Regions from separate parts of the Bradyrhizobium sp. Kon56 genome, predicted to be linked through region 4. Evidence: predicted binding sites of a transcription regulator. Region 4 holds the regulator's gene; each other region holds the start of a gene.

Region 1 (4,178 bases), 100 kb from region 4:
GACAAAATCCTCATCGCGGGTCTGCATGCCGGCGCGGCCCTTGCCGCCGCGGCGCTGGGCCCGGTAGGCCGACAGCGGCACGCGCTTGACGTAGCCGGCGTGCGAGACGGTGACGACCATGTCCTCGCGCTGGATCAGGTCCTCGTCCTCGACCTCACCTTCCTGCTCGATGATGACGGTGCGGCGCGGGGTTGCGAACTCGGCCTTCACTTCGGCGAGCTCGGACTTGATGATGCCCAGCACGCGGTCGCGCGAGCGCAGGATGTCAAGATAGTCGGCGATCTCGCCGGCGAGCTTGTCGAGCTCCTCGCGGATTTCGTCGCGGCCGAGTGCGGTGAGGCGTTGCAGGCGCAGATCGAGAATGGCCCTCGCCTGCTCCATCGACAGCCGGATCGTGCCGTTCTCGCTGATGCGGTGGCGCGGATCGTCGATCAGCGTCAGCATGTCCTCGACGTCCCGGGCCGGCCAGTCGCGCGACATCAGGGTGTCGCGGGCGGTGGTCGGGTCGGGCGAGGTCCGGATGACGCGGATCATCTCGTCGATATTGGCGACTGCGATGGCGAGACCGACCAAAACATGGGCGCGATCTCGGGCCTTGGCGAGCAGGAACTTGGTGCGCCGCGTGACGACCCGCTCGCGGAAGTCGACGAAGATCGCCAGCAGGTCCTTCAGGTGCATGACCCGTGGACGGCCGCTGTCGAGCGCCACCATGTTGACGCCGAAGCTCGTCTGCAGCGGCGTGAACCTATAGAGCTGATTGAGCACCACATCCGGCACGGCGTCGCGCTTCAATTCGATGACGACGCGGTAGCCGTCGCGATCGGATTCATCGCGCAGGTCGCCGATGCCCTCGATCTTCTTTTCCTTGACCAACTCGGCGATGCGCTCGACCATCGTCGCCTTGTTCACCTGGTAGGGAATCTCGGTGATGATGATCGCCTCGCGCTCCTTGCGGATGGTCTCGATCGCGACCTTGCCGCGCATCATGACCGAGCCGCGGCCGAGGTGATAGGCGGCGCGGATGCCCTGCCGTCCGAGGATGACGCCGCCGGTCGGGAAGTCGGGTCCCGGCACGATGTTGATGAGCTCGTCGATGGTGAGCGCGGGGTTGTCGATCAGCGCGACGCAGGCGTCGATGACCTCGCCGAGATTGTGCGGCGGGATGTTGGTCGCCATGCCGACCGCGATGCCGCCGGCGCCGTTGACGAGAAGGTTCGGGAACTTGGCTGGCAAGACCGACGGTTCGGTCTCGTTGTTGTCGTAGTTCGGCTGGAAGTCGACCGTGTCCTTGTCGATGTCGGCCAGCAGAGCCAGCGCCGCCTTCGTCAATCGGGCTTCGGTATAACGATAGGCAGCCGGGGGATCGCCGTCGACCGAGCCGAAATTGCCCTGGCCGTCGATCAGCGGCACGCGCATGGAGAAGTCCTGCGCCATCCGGACCATGGCGTCGTAGATCGACTGGTCGCCATGCGGATGATATTTACCGATGACGTCACCGACCACGCGGGCGGACTTGACGTACTTCTTGTCCGGCGTGTGCCCCTGCTCGTTCATCGAGTACAGGATGCGGCGATGCACCGGCTTCAGGCCATCGCGGGCGTCAGGCAGCGCCCGCGCCACGATCACGCTCATGGCGTAGTCGAGATAGGACTTCTTCATCTCCTCGAAGATGGAGACGGGGCGAATATCCGAGGGTTGCGCCGGCTGGTCGCCGGGCTTGTCGTCGTCGTCAGCCAAGGGGAAATCCGGTGAGGTTTTATCTGGGAATCATATAGCGCATCGAGCCTCTGATAACCACCCTCGCGGCGTTCTGGGAAGCGCTTTTTCCGCCTATTTTTCCAACAACTTAAGCCCTTGCGAGCGGTGTCTCGGACAGCACTCGCATCGGCCTTGCAAAATCGCCGCTCACGCGTGGAAAACCGCGCGGTGAGCTTGCCGCGTCGGCGCGTTTGCCAAGCCGCAATCCGAGCTCACCCCAAACATGAAGCGGGCCCGGAAATGCCGAGCCCGTCCTGTCGATTAGTGGGATGTTCTGACATGAGATGAGAAGCGCCGCCCATCCGGCCGGGCGTCCGCATCAGGCGCCGCGTTCTTGGAGCGGAATCGCTCAGAACGGGATATCGTCGTCCATGTCGCTGTTGCGGCCACCGCCGCCGGCGGCAACAGGGCGCCGCGGCGCGCTGCTGACCGGACCGGAGGAGCCGAAATCGCCGCCCGGCTCGTCGCCGAAGCTGCCGCCTCCGCCACCGCCGCTACGACCGTCCAGCATCGTCAAGGTCGAGTTGAACCCCTGCAGCACGACTTCGGTCGAGTACTTTTCGACACCGCTCTGGTCGGTCCATTTGCGGGTCTGGAGCGCACCCTCGACGTAAATCTTGGCGCCCTTCTTCAGATACTGTTCGGCGACCTTGCAGAGCCCTTCATTAAAGATCACGACGCGGTGCCACTCGGTCTTTTCCTTGCGCTCGCCAGTCGCCTTGTCGCGCCACGTCTCCGAGGTCGCGACGCTCAGATTGGCGATCGGCCGCCCGTCCTGGGTGCGGCGGATTTCAGGATCCTTGCCGAGATTTCCAACCAGAATGACCTTGTTGACGCTTCCCGCCATCTCCGCTCTCCGCTCCGAATGCCACTGAATTCAAGAAGGCCGGTCCGCTCCCGCGTTCCGCCGTGCCTGTTGAGGCGACCCTATACGCTCGCCGAACACTTGCGGACGACGATCAGGCCGTCACCCTTCCGGTTATCCCCACATATAGCATCGACCTCCGGTTCGTTCCAGATTTGTTCTTGGCGAAGACAGATCTGAAGGCGTGGGATCGATCGGCCAAATGTGTTGCGGAAAGGCACACGTCGATTGGAACCTTTGTAGGTTCCCAAAAATGGAAGAAAGAACTTAACATTCAGCAAGTTATGGGTACTCGCACTGCCCCGGTATTGTTGCATTTGGGAGACGGACTCTGCCGCTCCGTAGAGCTACGGTTGCCTCGGACTTAGTTCATATGGGCCCTCGCGCCTGATCAGCCGCTTCGGGGACATAAGAAGCGGACGAAACCTGGGGAGACTGGCAATGAATAAGCTTCTTATTTGTACAATCGGTGCAGTGGCGATGGGCTTGTCGGCTCCCGCAAGCGCGGCGGACATGGCCGCGCGTCCCTACACCAAAGCCCCGCCGCCGGCGGTTGCCGCCATCTACGACTGGAGCGGCTTCTACATCGGCATCAACGGCGGCGGTGGCTCCAGCCACAAGTGCTGGGACTTCGTCACGCCCGCGACCGGCGTTCTCGTCGGCGAAGGCTGTCACAATGCAACAGGGGGCACCGTCGGCGGCCAGATCGGCTATCGCTGGCAGTCCGCCAATTGGGTGTTCGGTCTGGAAGGCCAGGGCAACTGGGCTGATTTCCGGGGCGACAACGTGAGCACCCTCTTCCCTGGTACCGCTTTGGTGACGGGTGATCGCAACCGTTCCCGCATCGACGCTTTCGGTCTCATCACCGGTCAGGTCGGTTACGCCTGGAACAACGTGCTGCTTTACGTGAAGGGCGGCGCCGCCGTCGTCGGTGACAAGTACGACATCTACGCTGCTGCGGGTACGCCCGGCGCGGGCGCGCTGTTGGCTTCGGCCCGGGAGACTCGCTGGGGTGGCACGGTCGGGGCCGGTCTGGAATTCGGCTTCGCCCCGAACTGGTCGCTGGGCTTTGAGTACGACCACATCTTCCTTGGCGATCGCACGATCGGCTTCACAACGCCCGCGGGTGCGGTATTCGGCAGCGACCGGATTCGCCAGGACGTAGACATGGGCCTGGTCCGCTTGAACTATCGCTGGGGCGGTCCGGCCATCGCAAGGTACTGATCGCGCTGGACATATCGCACTTCGAAGGCCGGCCTTGCGCCGGCCTTTTGCTGTGCAGTCCTCCGATATTAATCGGTCAATAACCGTTCCGTTTTCCGACCGTTGTTGCTTTTGAGTGACACAACTTGCGGCTTCACTGGTGTAAGTACGGCATCAGTTGGGCAAGTGAGTCCGATGCCCTTCCCTATCTTGGAAGGCACAATCAGAAACTGGGACTGGGATTAGTTGAAAATGAAAAAGGTTTTGTTGGCTTCGGCCTGTTTGTTCGCTCTCGCTGCCCCGGCTTCGGCCGCTGATCTCGCGGCGCGCCCCTACACCAAGGCCCCCGTGG
Region 2 (4,178 bases), on a different contig from region 4:
GGCCAGGACGGCCCTGCCGAACTCGGTCAACGACAACCGGCTGCGGAGATAGACCTCGTGCCGAGCTCTTAAATTTTCGCGATCGATCGTGCGCAGTTCGTCGCCCAACCCGGCCACTACGGGCTTGGGGCCGAGCGCGAGCCCCTCGAGCAACGAACCCAACTCAAATTCTCCGAACACATATGTGCGCCGTTGCGAGCGCAGGTGAAACAACGCATTCGTGTTTGCAAACCCTCTGGCAAGGAGCTCCAGAAATCGCATCTCGGTCGCACCGAGACCCGTGAAAGGCGACGGCAGTTCTGCCAAGAGATCGAGCAAGGCCGGGCGCAGCATCAGCAATGCACTGAGATCCTGGTGAAGGAGATCGACGCACGCCTCAGGGGTCATCGCACGGTAGGCCGACCACGCCAACCGGGCAGTCTCGAACTCCTGGGCCCTAACAGGCACGACATGGATGTGCGGCTCGGACGCAGCGAGATCCTCACCGTGTGCTGTCGTCAGCTCGGATGACACAAGTCGAAGTCGAAGCTTTGGCACCAGCGAGGAGCAGGAGCTGAGGTGGTCCAGCAGGCAGACGAGCTGCAATTGATCCCGGGGAGCTGGGTCGAACCAAAGTTCAACGACGTCATATCGCTCGCAGAAGTCTGCCAGGGACAAGTCTTTGCGGTCCTTGATACCCTTGGGCCAGCGGATGCCCCAATCGGACCAATGATCACCCGGCCCGAGATTCGCCGAACGCGCCGCGAAATAGGCTGCGAGCTTCTCGGGTGAGGGCAGCGGTCCCCAACCAAAGTGAAACGAGGATGAGATGACAAGCTCCGCCAACCCCGATCGTGCGAGCTCGCTCCCGGACGAACTGGTCAAGATCAACCGCTTCATCGCGCCCCCCGAGCACGACCGATCCTAAACGAAACAGGCGCCGAAGACGTCGGCAACTCAACGTCCTCAGCGCCCGCTCCTCGCGAAAAACTTTACTGCTGAAGCTTACTCGTCCGCCGGCTCCTCGCCGTCGGCGTCACGCTCGGGGCTGCCGGCGAGAATCTGCTCGGCGATCAGGCCGGAGTTCTGGCGGATCGAGGTCTCGATCTTGGCGGTGATGTCGGGGTTGGCCTTCAGGAACGCTTTCGAATTCTCGCGGCCCTGGCCAAGACGCTGGCTGTCGTAGGAGAACCAGGCGCCGGATTTTTCGACGATGCCGGCTTTGACGCCGAGATCGAGGATCTCGCCCATCTTGGAGACGCCCTCGCCGTACATGATGTCGAACTCGACCTGCTTGAACGGCGGCGCCAGCTTGTTCTTGACGACCTTGACGCGCGTGGTGTTGCCGACCACTTCGTCACGCTCCTTGATCGCGCCGATGCGGCGGATGTCGAGGCGGACGGAAGCATAGAATTTCAGCGCGTTGCCGCCGGTGGTGGTTTCCGGCGAGCCGTACATCACGCCGATCTTCATGCGGATCTGGTTGATGAAGATCACCATCGTATTGGACTTGTTGATGGACGCCGTCAGCTTGCGCAGCGCCTGGCTCATCAGACGCGCCTGCAGACCCGGCAGCGCATCGCCCATCTCGCCCTCGAGCTCGGCCTTCGGCACCAGCGCCGCGACCGAATCGATCACCAGCACGTCGACCGCGCCGGAGCGCACCAGCGTGTCGCAGATTTCCAGCGCCTGCTCGCCGGTGTCCGGCTGGGAGATCAGGAGCTCGTCGATATTGACGCCCAGCTTGCGCGCATAGACCGGGTCGAGCGCGTGCTCGGCGTCGATGAAGGCGCAGATGCCGCCCTTCTTCTGCCCTTCCGCCACCGTGTGCAGCGCCAGCGTGGTCTTGCCCGAGGATTCCGGCCCGTAGATCTCCACGACGCGCCCCTTCGGCAGGCCGCCGATCCCGAGCGCGATATCAAGCCCCAACGAGCCCGAAGAGACCGCCTCGACATCCATCGAACGGTCGTTCTTGCCAAGCTTCATCACCGAGCCCTTGCCGAACTGACGCTCGATCTGGGAGAGCGCGGCGGCGAGAGCTTTACTCTTGTCCATGGAGGATCCTTCGACGATACGCAGGGCAGTGGTGGACATCGGGTCGTGCTCCTTATGACGAGGATTCGCGTGAGGGACAAACGATTGGCGAGGTGGCGCGGCGATAAAAACAATGTACCCTATTTGTTCTAGGTTCGCAATATGTTCTTTTGCGATTTTGGCTGCCTGACGCGCATCAAAGACGGATGCGCTGTGCGCCGTCAGAATTCCGCAATCGTCCGGCACCGAACCTTTCGCGGTCTGCGGCCTTCTCCTGGATAGCTCTTGGACGAGACCGCAACTCTGGGGACTTCAGTCATGACGAACAACACGCATCACGATACGACCCGGCGCACTCCGCTGCTGGAGGCGGCGCGGGAGGAGCTGAGCAAGTTCGAGCGTAAGGAAAACGAGTTCCGCAAGAAAGACCGCGAAGAGCGTGCCGCCGAACTCCGCTTGCCGCTGGACGCGATCAAGGTTCATTAGGCCGCTGGGACTGCGCTGGCGACGGTGCCGGAGCGGCCGCCCGTTGATCTCAGGGAATCGGCACGGGAATCGGGATTCGGATGGCCGTGAAAGGCGAATCTGAGCCGATATGGTATCCAAATACTACCAGTAAGCCATTGATTGGGTGGGGAAATTTGTAGGCACGCTACTGTGCATGGGGTTGTTTTCGCGTTTTTGAAAGGCGCGCACGGGCCTTTCCACCCTCGGAGCCATCTTCCGCACCCAACAGCGCCTACAGCAGAACCAGCAACCCGATGCCGATTACCAGCACGACGAAGCCAGCCGCCGTCGCGGCGGCGAATGACCGCTCTACGTTGTCCATGATGCCACCCCGTTGCCGGCACGCCACGTTTTCCCCTATGGCAGCACCGTCGCCGCGAAATCTCGCCTGCGGTTGTGTCCTGAGTTGTGCGAACGGATGTCGAAATTGGGACCGGTGCGGGGCCAGTCTGCGGCCCCCGCGCTCCGGCTTTTGCTGCCATCATTGCGCCTTGTCAGGCTGTCGTAAGCTGAACCGGCTAGGGTCGCCCGGCTATGGTGTTGCAGCCCAGCACCTCAGCCTCCAATAACCTTCTCCCCGCTTGGTTCTCCCAAGCGGGGGTTTTTTCATTCCGATTTTCATGCCGGCCGGCCGGTTTGCGAACCGCCCTCCTCCTGCGTCAGCCGCAGCGAGAAGGCGCGGATCGCCGGCGCTGCGAGCAGCACGATCGGCAGCATCGCCGCCCATGCGATCAGCCACGACACCATCCAGTGCGCCAGGAAGTCCAGCGCGTTCCCTGCGGGAAAGCTGGCGATGCCCGCGGCGATCAGCGAGGTCAGTCCGGACTGGATGATTCCGAACACGAAATGAGAATAGCGGCGGGGAATGCCCGGCATGACGCGTCCATGTTGCTTAGCCGCATCGGGCCAAGCAAGGCACATGCCGCCGCGTTCCGGAAGGCGCCCTTACCCATTCTCGGAACTCTGTTCTTGGCCGGAGAACCACGGGCATGAGGTCTCGCGCCGACGCGCGCGGCCGACGTCTTTCGAATTTCGATTTCGTATGTTCCGGAGCACGTGCGTTTGCGCGATAGCCGTGAGCGATCCGGGGCTTAACGACAGGTTTGGCTTTCCCTTGGAATATTATGCCGCCCAGTATGTTCTCAGTGATGGAAGTGAATCGTGGGAGATGGCCATGAATCACAGGGGCATCGAGTTCACCGTCGCCAAGACGGCAATTCCCGGCATCTGGCAGTGGCAGTTCCGCATCGGCGAGCAGATCAGGACCGGCAGGACCGAGACCAAGATCGATCTCTTGGCGATCCGACGGGTGCAGCTGCGCATCGATCGGGAGCTGAAGGCGATCGGGCGCAAAACCGCCTGAACGGCCGGGCCGAGATCGTCGGCGGCATGCGCCCCGGCGCGCCGCAGCCGCCATGACTTGAGCGCAGCATGACTTGCGGAGCGCAGCATGGCTTGCAGGGCGCAAGCCGCGCCCATGGGGCTATTCCGTAGCCGCCCGGAATTGATCTGCCGCTGGTTTGGGATTGGACTGCCCGCGATTATGGCCGAGGGACGGAGCCATCAGGCGCGATCGGTGCGAACCATGCCGCTCTACTTCTTTCGAATCCGGAACGGCCGCTATTCCGGCTGTGCCGACCAGGCGTCGGAATTTGCCG
Region 3 (4,178 bases), on a different contig from region 4:
CACTTCTGATAGCTAAAGAAGAAAATACCGGACCAACCTCCCGGCCGCTTGCGGCCGGGATTTTTTTGACGCTTGGCTCGCTAGGGAAGGATGACCAAATCGACCGCCTTCGGCCCCTTGCCCTTCTTGTCCGGTTCGACTTCGAAAGTAATACGCTGTCCTTCGGCAAGGTCCTTCAGTCCGGCCCGCTCCACAGCAGTAATATGTACGAAGACATCGCGGCCCCCGTCGTCCGGTTTGATGAATCCGTAGCCGCGCTCACCGTTGAAAAACTTGACCGTTCCCGTCATGGCCATCGGGAAACTCCCCCTCATTGCTCCTCCGTCGTGACGCAGACGCGCGTCACGACATGACCGGCCTTACGAAGCCCGGGAGCTGGCCATCCTTCGGCAGACCATTCGGTCCGACTGGATCTTTCTTAGGCCTTCACTCCGCCGCAACCATTCGCGGAAGCGGAACGTAAAGCCAGTCACCGCAACAGCATAATACGGTTCTCTGCAGATTGACTACCGCTCCTGCATATTTTTCCCAAGAATGCCGGAGTGTTACGGTCTCGGCACCTCTAATCGGAATCTGGCAGCGCCACCCTGGCCGAGCGGCATTTCCAGCTCCGGCAGGATCGTCTTGAGTTCGCCGTGCAGCGTGTAAGGTGGATTGACGATCAAGAGCCCGCTGGAGGTGAGGGCTGCGCCGTCGGCTTGCGGCGCCACGCTGAATTCGAGGCGCAGGCATTTTCCCGGCGGCTTTGCTGCGGCTGCGAGCCGCGCCACTGATTGCACCAGCGTGTCGGTGGCGCGTCGGCTCTTGGCGGGATACCAGATTACATAGATACCGGTCGGCCATTTCGCGAAAGCCGCCGAGAAGGCCTCTGCGAGCTTTTCGAACTCGTCCTTTGCCTCGAAGGGCGGGTCGATCAGAACGAGCCCACGCCGTTCCTTCGGCGGCACGAAAGCCGGCAGCGCCATCCAGCCGTCGAGGTCGACCACGCGGGCCTGTTCGTCGCGGCGCAGTACGCCGATCAGCGCCTTGCGCGCCTTCGGCTCGAGCTCGCAGAGCAAGAGGCGGTCCTGCGGCCTCAGCAGGCCGCGTGCGATCAGCGGCGAGCCCGGATAGGCCTTGAGCTCGCCCTTCGGATTGAAGGCGCGGACGATGTCGAGATAGGGCTTGGTCAGCGCCATGGCGTCGTTCGACAACCGCGCCTGCATCAGCCGCGCAATGCCCGTCAGCCACTCGCCGCCCCGGCGCGCTTCGTCGCTTTCGAGATCGTAGAGGCCAGCGCCGGCATGGGTGTCGATGACGCGGAACGCACCCGGCTTGTCCTGGAGATAGGTGATGATGCGCGTCAGCACGATGTGCTTGATGACATCGGCGAAGTTGCCGGCATGGAAGGCGTGGCGGTAATTCATGCAAGAGCACTACGCCACGTGACGGCCCGAGCAAAGAGGCACGACGCCTGGGCTAGCCACCCCGGATCGGCGGCATCGTCACCTGGTCGCGGCGGCAGGCGCGGCGGTCGATCTCCTCGCAGGCGCGGAATTGCAGGTCCTTGCTGAGGCAGATGCGGACTTCCGATAGCCGCGTCCGGTTGCAGGTGATCGAGACGGCGGCATTGCTGAGGCCCGGATTGGCCTTGATGAAGGCTTCCTCCACCTCCGCCGGCGCCACGGTCTTGGCCTGCGATAGATCGAGATATTCGGCTGGAATCTTGATCGCGGCGCGCGCCTTGCGGATCGTCTCGAAATAGCTGCGGTCAGCGAGCCCCGAGCAGGTGCCGTGCTTGTCCCACTCATTGAAGATCAGCCCCGGCGCCGGCATCAGATCGAGCATGGAGGAGACGATGCTGCGGTTCAGCCGCGGCGAGGGCCGCTGGCAATATTCCGGAAATCCGCTCTCATATTGCGGCCACAAACCATGCACCACGAAAGCGTAGGGCCGTCCGCTGCACTGGGTCTGCGAGCGGCCGCCGCGCTCCGCCGCCTCCTCGCAGAAAGAGGGCGACCAAGACAGTGACAGCACATAAAAATCGAATTCGCCGGGCGTGTTCTGCCGCTTGTCCTGGGCCTTTGCGCCATCGGCCAGCGCAGCCAGCCCGGCCGCAAGCGTCAGCGAGATCATCAGGCGGGAGAACGAATGCAATCTGGAATGAAACATGGCGACGCCCCTCAACTAGACTGTGCAGGCAAGCCTAGCAGGCGATAAGAACATTTCAAGAACAAAATGCGGGCGACCGTCGTTCGGCCGCCTGATCGGTCCGGATCAGAACGTTTCAATTACTGTTTGGCGGCGCGGCAGGCCGGGTTGTAGGCCCAGTTGCGGTCGAGCCCGACCACGCACCATTCGACGCCTTGGCCGTAGCCGGCGAAGCCGCCATCCTCCACGATCGAGAAATGCACCTTGCGCATCTTGCCGTCCGTGAGCATGGCCTCGCCGGTGCAATAGCGGCGCGGGATGTTGTCGGATGCCCAAGGCCGGAACGCGGTCTCGTGAACTGCGGCGAAGCCGGTGATCTTCAACGAAGAATTCCAGAACGCGCTTTCTTTCTCCCAGAACTGGGTCGCGATCGTCGGCAGCGCCCTGTCGCACTCGGAGACGTTGCCGTCATAGCGCGGCCCGCTCAGCCAGAAATTCAGCTCCAGCGGATTGGCGGCCCTGGCCTCGCCGAGCGACAGCGCCCCGAACAGGAGGCCGAGCACGGCGGCAAAGCGGAGCGATTTCAGGAAGGTCGAGGCGCGCATGGATGATCCAGACAGCATGATCTGCAAGGGTCGGACGGTGCCGTGAAGGCCGGGGGAGGTCAAGTGCAGCGCGGCAACACTTGCCGACGAGTTGACCGCAATGCTGCGTTGGACCGGCCATCCGTTCTTTCCACCGCCGCGCCGACACCGTAAACTGCCGCCAACCAATCGGAGTGACGGGAATGCGAATCATTGCGGCCGCGGGCCTACTTGCCTTGGGTATGATGGCGAGCCAGTCGGCGCATGCCGATCTGCTTCCGGTGCCTCCGTTCAAGGGCAACGACACCGGCGGCATCATCGCCTATTCGATGGCAACCCAGGTCGATGCGCGGCAGGTCGCGGTCGATCACTGCGCGCGCTACGGCAAGGTCGCCAAATTCCTGGCGATGCAGGCTTATGAGGGCGGCTACATCTCGTTCTCCTGCCGCTGGGTGCCCTATGGCGCGGCCGACCAGCCGATCCGCACGCTCTACTGAGGCGCTTCTTTCAGAGCGCCGCAATCTCTCAGCCGGGAGCTTCCGACATGACGCGCAAACTCGCTTTGCTCGGCTCCGCCCTTTGCCTCGTCTTGTCGGCAGCAAGCGCCCACGCTGACGACCTGCCGGTACGTAAGGCGGGGCTGTGGGAATTGAAGATGGTCCGGACCGGCACGCCGGTGCCCGAGATGACCATGCAGCACTGCACCGACGAGACCGTCGACAAGGAAATGAACAACAACGTCTCGCCGATGGCCAAGCAGATCTGCGCCAAGCAGGACATCAAGAAGACCGCGACCGGCTATGTCAGCGATTCCGAGTGCAATGTCGCCGGCATCAGCACGACTTCGCATGCTGAGATCACCGGCGATTTCAATTCGGCCTATACGGTGAAGACGTCGTCGCACGCGCAAGGCGGCGCCGCCGGCGCGGCAGGCCGCGACACGACCGTGCAGCTCGAAGCGAAATGGCTGGGAGCCTGCAAGCCGGACCAGAAGCCCGGCGACATCGTGATGCCCGGCGGCTTCAAGATGAACGTGCGTGACATGGACAAGCTGAAGGCGCTGCTGCCGAAGTAGGGCTCTTCCCCTCTCCCCTTGTGGGAGAGGGTGGCTCGCCGCGCAGCGGCGAGACGGGTGAGGGGTTTGTCTCCGCGTGTGACTCTTTTCGCTTTGAATTCGCGGAGAGAGACCCCTCATCCGGCGCTTCGCGCCACCTTCTCCCACAGGGGGAGAAGGGAAGAGGCAGCTACACCGGTATCCGCACGCTCGCCCTTAATCCGCCCATCGGACTGTCGCCAAGCGTGATGTCGCCGCCGTGCGAGCGGGCGATGTCGCGGGCGATCGCGAGGCCAAGACCTGTGCCGCCTTCGTCCTGGTTGCGGGCGTTGTCGAGCCGCAGGAACGGCTTGAACACCTCTTCGCGCAGATGGGCGGGAATGCCCGGCCCGTCATCGTCCACCGTCACG
Region 4 (4,178 bases):
CGCTGGTGATGCCGGCGGGGCTGTTGGGGCTGCTTGCTGCGCCGTTCGGGCTGGACAGCGTGTTCTGGTGGCTGATGGGGATTGGCATCGAGTGGATGGTCGCGGTCTCGCGCTGGGTCGCGGCCTTGCCGGGCGCGGTGGGCCGCATCCCGGCGTTCGGGATCGCGCCGCTGATCGCGGCGAGCCTGGGAATCATTGTGCTCGGCTTGTTGCGCACGCCGCTGCGCTGGTCCGGCGCCCTGGTGCTGCTGGCAGCGATCCTCTGGGGACTGTCGGCGCGGCAGCCCGACATCCTGATTGCCGGGGATGGCGCCAGCGTCGCGGTGCGGGGCAGGGACGGATATCTGCACCTGATCAGGACGAACAAGGACAGCTTTCTGCTCAAGGAATGGCTCGCTGCCGACGCCGATCCGCGCGATGCGGGCAGAGCCTCGCTTGCCGATGGCGTGTCCTGCGACGAATCCGGCTGCGTGACGCCACTGGCCGACGGGAGGCTGGTCGCGCTGGCACTGCGCGTCGACGCTCTCGCGGACGATTGCAGTCGGGCCGCGCTGGTGGTGACGACTCGTCCCGCACCGCCTGATTGCGCGGCGATGGTGGTCGATCGGCAGCGGCTCGCCAGCCAGAGCGCGCTGGCGCTGACGCAGCGTGGTGACGGTTTTGTGGTTCAGGCAGTGAGGGCGAGAGGCACGAGCCGCCCCTGGTTGCCGGCCGGCGCCGGCGAGGGTGATTTCGACGGCAGCCTCGCGCCAAAGTCGACCGCGCCTCGCATCAAGGACGCAACGCCGGCGGACACCGACCTGCAAGCCGTCGATTGATCTGATGGTGCGGAGCAACGCAGTGGTTCGGTGCGTCCGTTCGGATTAGCGGGGTGCAAACCACACCATCTCGCCGGCCACGGCCGGCGATGGCGATTTAATCCTGACCTCCGACTTCGTAGCCGGAGGGCGGCTCTGTCAGCCGATCGGCAGGTGCGTGACGGTCGGCTGCCTGTCGGCGGTGATCTGCGCCTTGTGCTCGCGCTCGGTGACCGACTGAGTCACCGGCAGTTGCAGCACCGTCGCGCGCTGGCCTTCGACGAGCTGCGTCACCAGCACGTATTTGCCGTCGGGGAATTCGATCGCATCATGATGGCGGTCGGGAACGTGCGGATCGATCTTGCCGAACTTGCCCACGCGGGAATTGATGGTGCGCGTCCAGATCCAGCGATTGTCGTAGCGGACGTCGTCGGCGAAGGCGAGCTCCGTCCCCGGCAGCAGGCAGACGGCAACAGACGGATCGGCTGCAGAGGCGAAGCCGCGCGTCGAGGTGCCGCGGAAGCTTGTCGTGACGATCGTCTCGCCGACTTCGGCGGGGCGCGACGCGACGGCATGTAGGCTGTAGTCACACATCGGGTGCTCCTCATGCTGGGATAGCAACCCGCGTCTCTTATCGAGGCGCAGGCCTCTATCAGAGTGGAAGCACGAACGCTCTGCTTGGTTGTGGGCAAATCTGCGGCTGGCTTCCGCAAGCCGCGATCACATTATCTTTCCCGAATTCAATAGGAACAAAGCTCGCCGCGATGCATTCGGGAGGCGCGTACGCGAACATTGCCAACTTGGCTGCAACGGCCGAACTTGACCGCTGGTCGCTGTTTCCTCGAACAACCGAGCCGCGAAGCGGTGCTGCTTGAAGCGGTGCTGCTTGAAGCGGTGCTGCTTCGTCGGCGTGGCGAGGAGCCAGCGTTGGAGGAGGGGCCGGATAGTCTGTGCAGAACCAGAAAGGCTATCCAGCCGGAGCGGACGATGATCCGCTCCAATCTCTGACCGGCGATGCCGATCGGAAGCGCGCGAGGCGCCAAGCACCTCCGGCATGAAGTGCTTCCGATATGAAGTACTGCCGATAGAAAGACTCCCGGTATCAGTACTTCCGGTAAAGCCCGATCAGCTTGCCCTGAATCTTCACCCGGTTGGGCGGCAGGATGCGGACCTCATAGGCCGCGTTGGCGGGCTCGAGCGCGATCGAGGCGCCGCGACGGCGGAAGCGCTTCAGCGTCGCTTCCTCGTCGTCGATCAGCGCCACCACGATGTCGCCGGTATCGGCGCTCTCGTTGCGCTGGATCAGGGCCATGTCGCCGTCGAGAATGCCGGCTTCGACCATCGAGTCGCCGCGCACTTCCAGCGCGTAATGCTCGCCCGAGCCGAGCATGTCAGGCGGTACGCTGATAGTATGGCTGCGGGTCTGCAACGCCTCGATCGGCGTGCCGGCCGCGATGCGGCCCATCACCGGCACCGCGACGGGACGTTCGCCCTCGTCAGCGGGCAGGCTCGCGCTCGCACGCACCTTGCCGAGATTGCCCTCGATGACGCTCGGCGTGAAGCCGCGGCGGCTGCCAGCGGCTGCCTGGAGCTCCGGCAGCTTGATGACTTCAATCGCACGGGCGCGGTTGGGCAGGCGTCGGATGAAGCCACGCTCCTCGAGCGCCGTGATCAGGCGATGGATGCCCGACTTCGAGCGCAGATCGAGCGCATCCTTCATCTCGTCGAAGGAGGGCGGCACGCCGCTTTCCTTCAGACGTTCACTGATGAACCGCAGAAGCTCGTATTGTTTGCGCGTTAACATCTCGACCAAAGTCCCCCGGTTGATGTCGTCCGATTCCGAGACGCTGAATTCGGCCATAAGCCGCTGCATGCTCGAAACAAATCATGAACAGACACTATATGTTCGATACATGTTCCGCAACTGCTTAATTTACCGTGAACAGAGCAAAGTGCGCGGAACGCGCGTTGCGGGGGCGCTCAGACGGGGAGCCGCAACACTTCGCAAGCCGTGCCTGCTTCGGCCTTCGGCGCGAATGGTGCGCGGACGAGAAGTACCTGTGCTGCAGCGAGATTCGCAAGCAGCGAAGAGTCCTGATGATTGACGGGAACAACGACGCGTGTGCCATCGTCACGCTCCTCAAGATGCGCGCGCAGATAGTCCTCGCGCTGGTCGTTGGCGCCGACGTCGCGGCCGAGCACGGCGCGTTCACGGCGATGGTGAATCACTGAACGGCCCGACAGGGCGCGAATCAGCGGCACCATGAACAGGAAAGCGCACACGTAGGACGATACGGGATTGCCCGGCAGGCCGATCACACCCATTGCGCCGAGTCGCCCGTGCATCATTGGCTTGCCTGGCCGCATCGCGATCTTCCAGAACGCCATCGCGATGCCTTCGTCCCGCAGTGCCTGCTGGACCAGATCGTGGTCGCCGACCGATGCGCCGCCGGTCGTGATCAGGACGTCGGCGCCGCTCTCGCGGGCGCGGCGGATGCCGGCGGTGGTCGCCTCCAGCGTGTCGGCGGCAATACCGAGGTCGATGGTCTCGGCGCCCTCGCTGCGGGCGAGCGCGTGCAGGGCGTAGCCGTTGGAATAGACGATCTGGCCGTGGCCGGGCGTGGTGCCCGGCATCACCAGCTCGTCGCCGGTGGCGAGAATCGCGACTTTCGGACGCCTGACAACGGCAAGGTGCGGATGATTCATCCCGGCGGCGAGCGCGAGGTCTCGCTCGGTCAAACGGCTTCCCTTGCGCAGGAGCACGTCGCCCTCGCGGAAATCGACGCCGGCGGGGCGGATGTGCCGGCCGGCGATTGCGGCTTCCTTGATCGTGATCCGCTTGCCGGCGGCGACCGTGTCCTCCTGGATCACGACGGCGTCCGCGCCAAAGGGAACGACGCCGCCGGTGAAGATCCGCACGGCCTCGCCGGCTCCGACCGTTCCCTCGAACGGTCGGCCCGCTGCGACTTCGCCGATGACGGTGAGCTCCGAATCGATCGTCGCGGCGTCGGCCGCGCGCACCGCGTAGCCGTCCATCGCCGACATCGCTTGCGGCGGCTGCGTGCGCCGCGCCACGACGTCACGCGCGAGCACGCGATGGTAGGCCTCGTCGAGGGAAATCATTTCTTCCGGCAGCGGCTCTGCACCCGCCAGCACCGCGGCAAGCGCGTCAGAAACCGGCATCAAGGCCACGGCGAAAACTCCTGCTCGGCACGTTCGGGCGAATGTTCCGCACGTCTTCTAGCCGAGCGCAGGCGCAGAGGCAAAAGCGGCTGAGCAGGCACAGTCATCCCGCCCCTTCACATTGTTCCGGAAGGCAGGATCAAGCGCGTCGCGGCATGATCCGAAGGAGGTCACAGATCGGCAGGAGAGTGGTCATGG

Evidence for each region. The regulator LexA, encoded in region 4, represses DNA repair genes until DNA is damaged. The targets are predictions, from matches to a motif close to TGTTCNNNNTGTGTTCNG.
Region 1: AC0L3B_RS24415 (single-stranded DNA-binding protein) is a predicted target of LexA. The motif match lies at 2,769-2,786, and genes of this name have one in related genera.
Region 2: recA (recombinase RecA) is a predicted target of LexA. The motif match lies at 2,148-2,165, and genes of this name have one in related genera.
Region 3: AC0L3B_RS35650 (ribonuclease T2 family protein) is a predicted target of LexA. The motif match lies at 2,198-2,215, and genes of this name have one in related genera.

Annotation. Positions count from the first base shown of each region.
Region 1 covers NZ_JBVVOU010000016.1:166,188-170,365, reverse strand. Annotated here, with positions in the region: gene gyrA (DNA gyrase subunit A) at 1-1,737, opposite strand, end outside; gene AC0L3B_RS24415 (single-stranded DNA-binding protein) at 2,108-2,605, opposite strand; gene AC0L3B_RS24410 (outer membrane protein) at 3,065-3,847, shown strand; gene AC0L3B_RS24405 (outer membrane protein) at 4,079-4,178, shown strand, end outside.
Region 2 covers NZ_JBVVOU010000007.1:62,529-66,706, reverse strand. Annotated here, with positions in the region: gene AC0L3B_RS13410 (hypothetical protein) at 1-879, opposite strand, end outside; gene recA (recombinase RecA) at 985-2,073, opposite strand; gene AC0L3B_RS13400 (hypothetical protein) at 2,332-2,499, shown strand; gene AC0L3B_RS13395 (DUF2798 domain-containing protein) at 3,139-3,396, opposite strand; gene AC0L3B_RS13390 (hypothetical protein) at 3,695-3,883, shown strand; gene AC0L3B_RS13385 (DUF6894 family protein) at 4,106-4,178, shown strand, end outside.
Region 3 covers NZ_JBVVOU010000047.1:16,809-20,986, forward strand. Annotated here, with positions in the region: gene AC0L3B_RS35635 (outer membrane protein) at 1-9, shown strand, start outside; gene AC0L3B_RS35640 (cold-shock protein) at 81-296, opposite strand; gene AC0L3B_RS35645 (23S rRNA (adenine(2030)-N(6))-methyltransferase RlmJ) at 546-1,406, opposite strand; gene AC0L3B_RS35650 (ribonuclease T2 family protein) at 1,459-2,151, opposite strand; gene AC0L3B_RS35655 (hypothetical protein) at 2,271-2,735, opposite strand; gene AC0L3B_RS35660 (hypothetical protein) at 2,918-3,211, shown strand; gene AC0L3B_RS35665 (DUF3617 domain-containing protein) at 3,259-3,789, shown strand; gene AC0L3B_RS35670 (ATP-binding protein) at 3,959-4,178, opposite strand, start outside.
Region 4 covers NZ_JBVVOU010000016.1:62,050-66,227, forward strand. Annotated here, with positions in the region: gene AC0L3B_RS23900 (ComEC/Rec2 family competence protein) at 1-818, shown strand, start outside; gene AC0L3B_RS23905 (hypothetical protein) at 957-1,391, opposite strand; gene lexA (transcriptional repressor LexA) at 1,900-2,601, opposite strand; gene AC0L3B_RS23915 (molybdopterin molybdotransferase MoeA) at 2,778-3,989, opposite strand.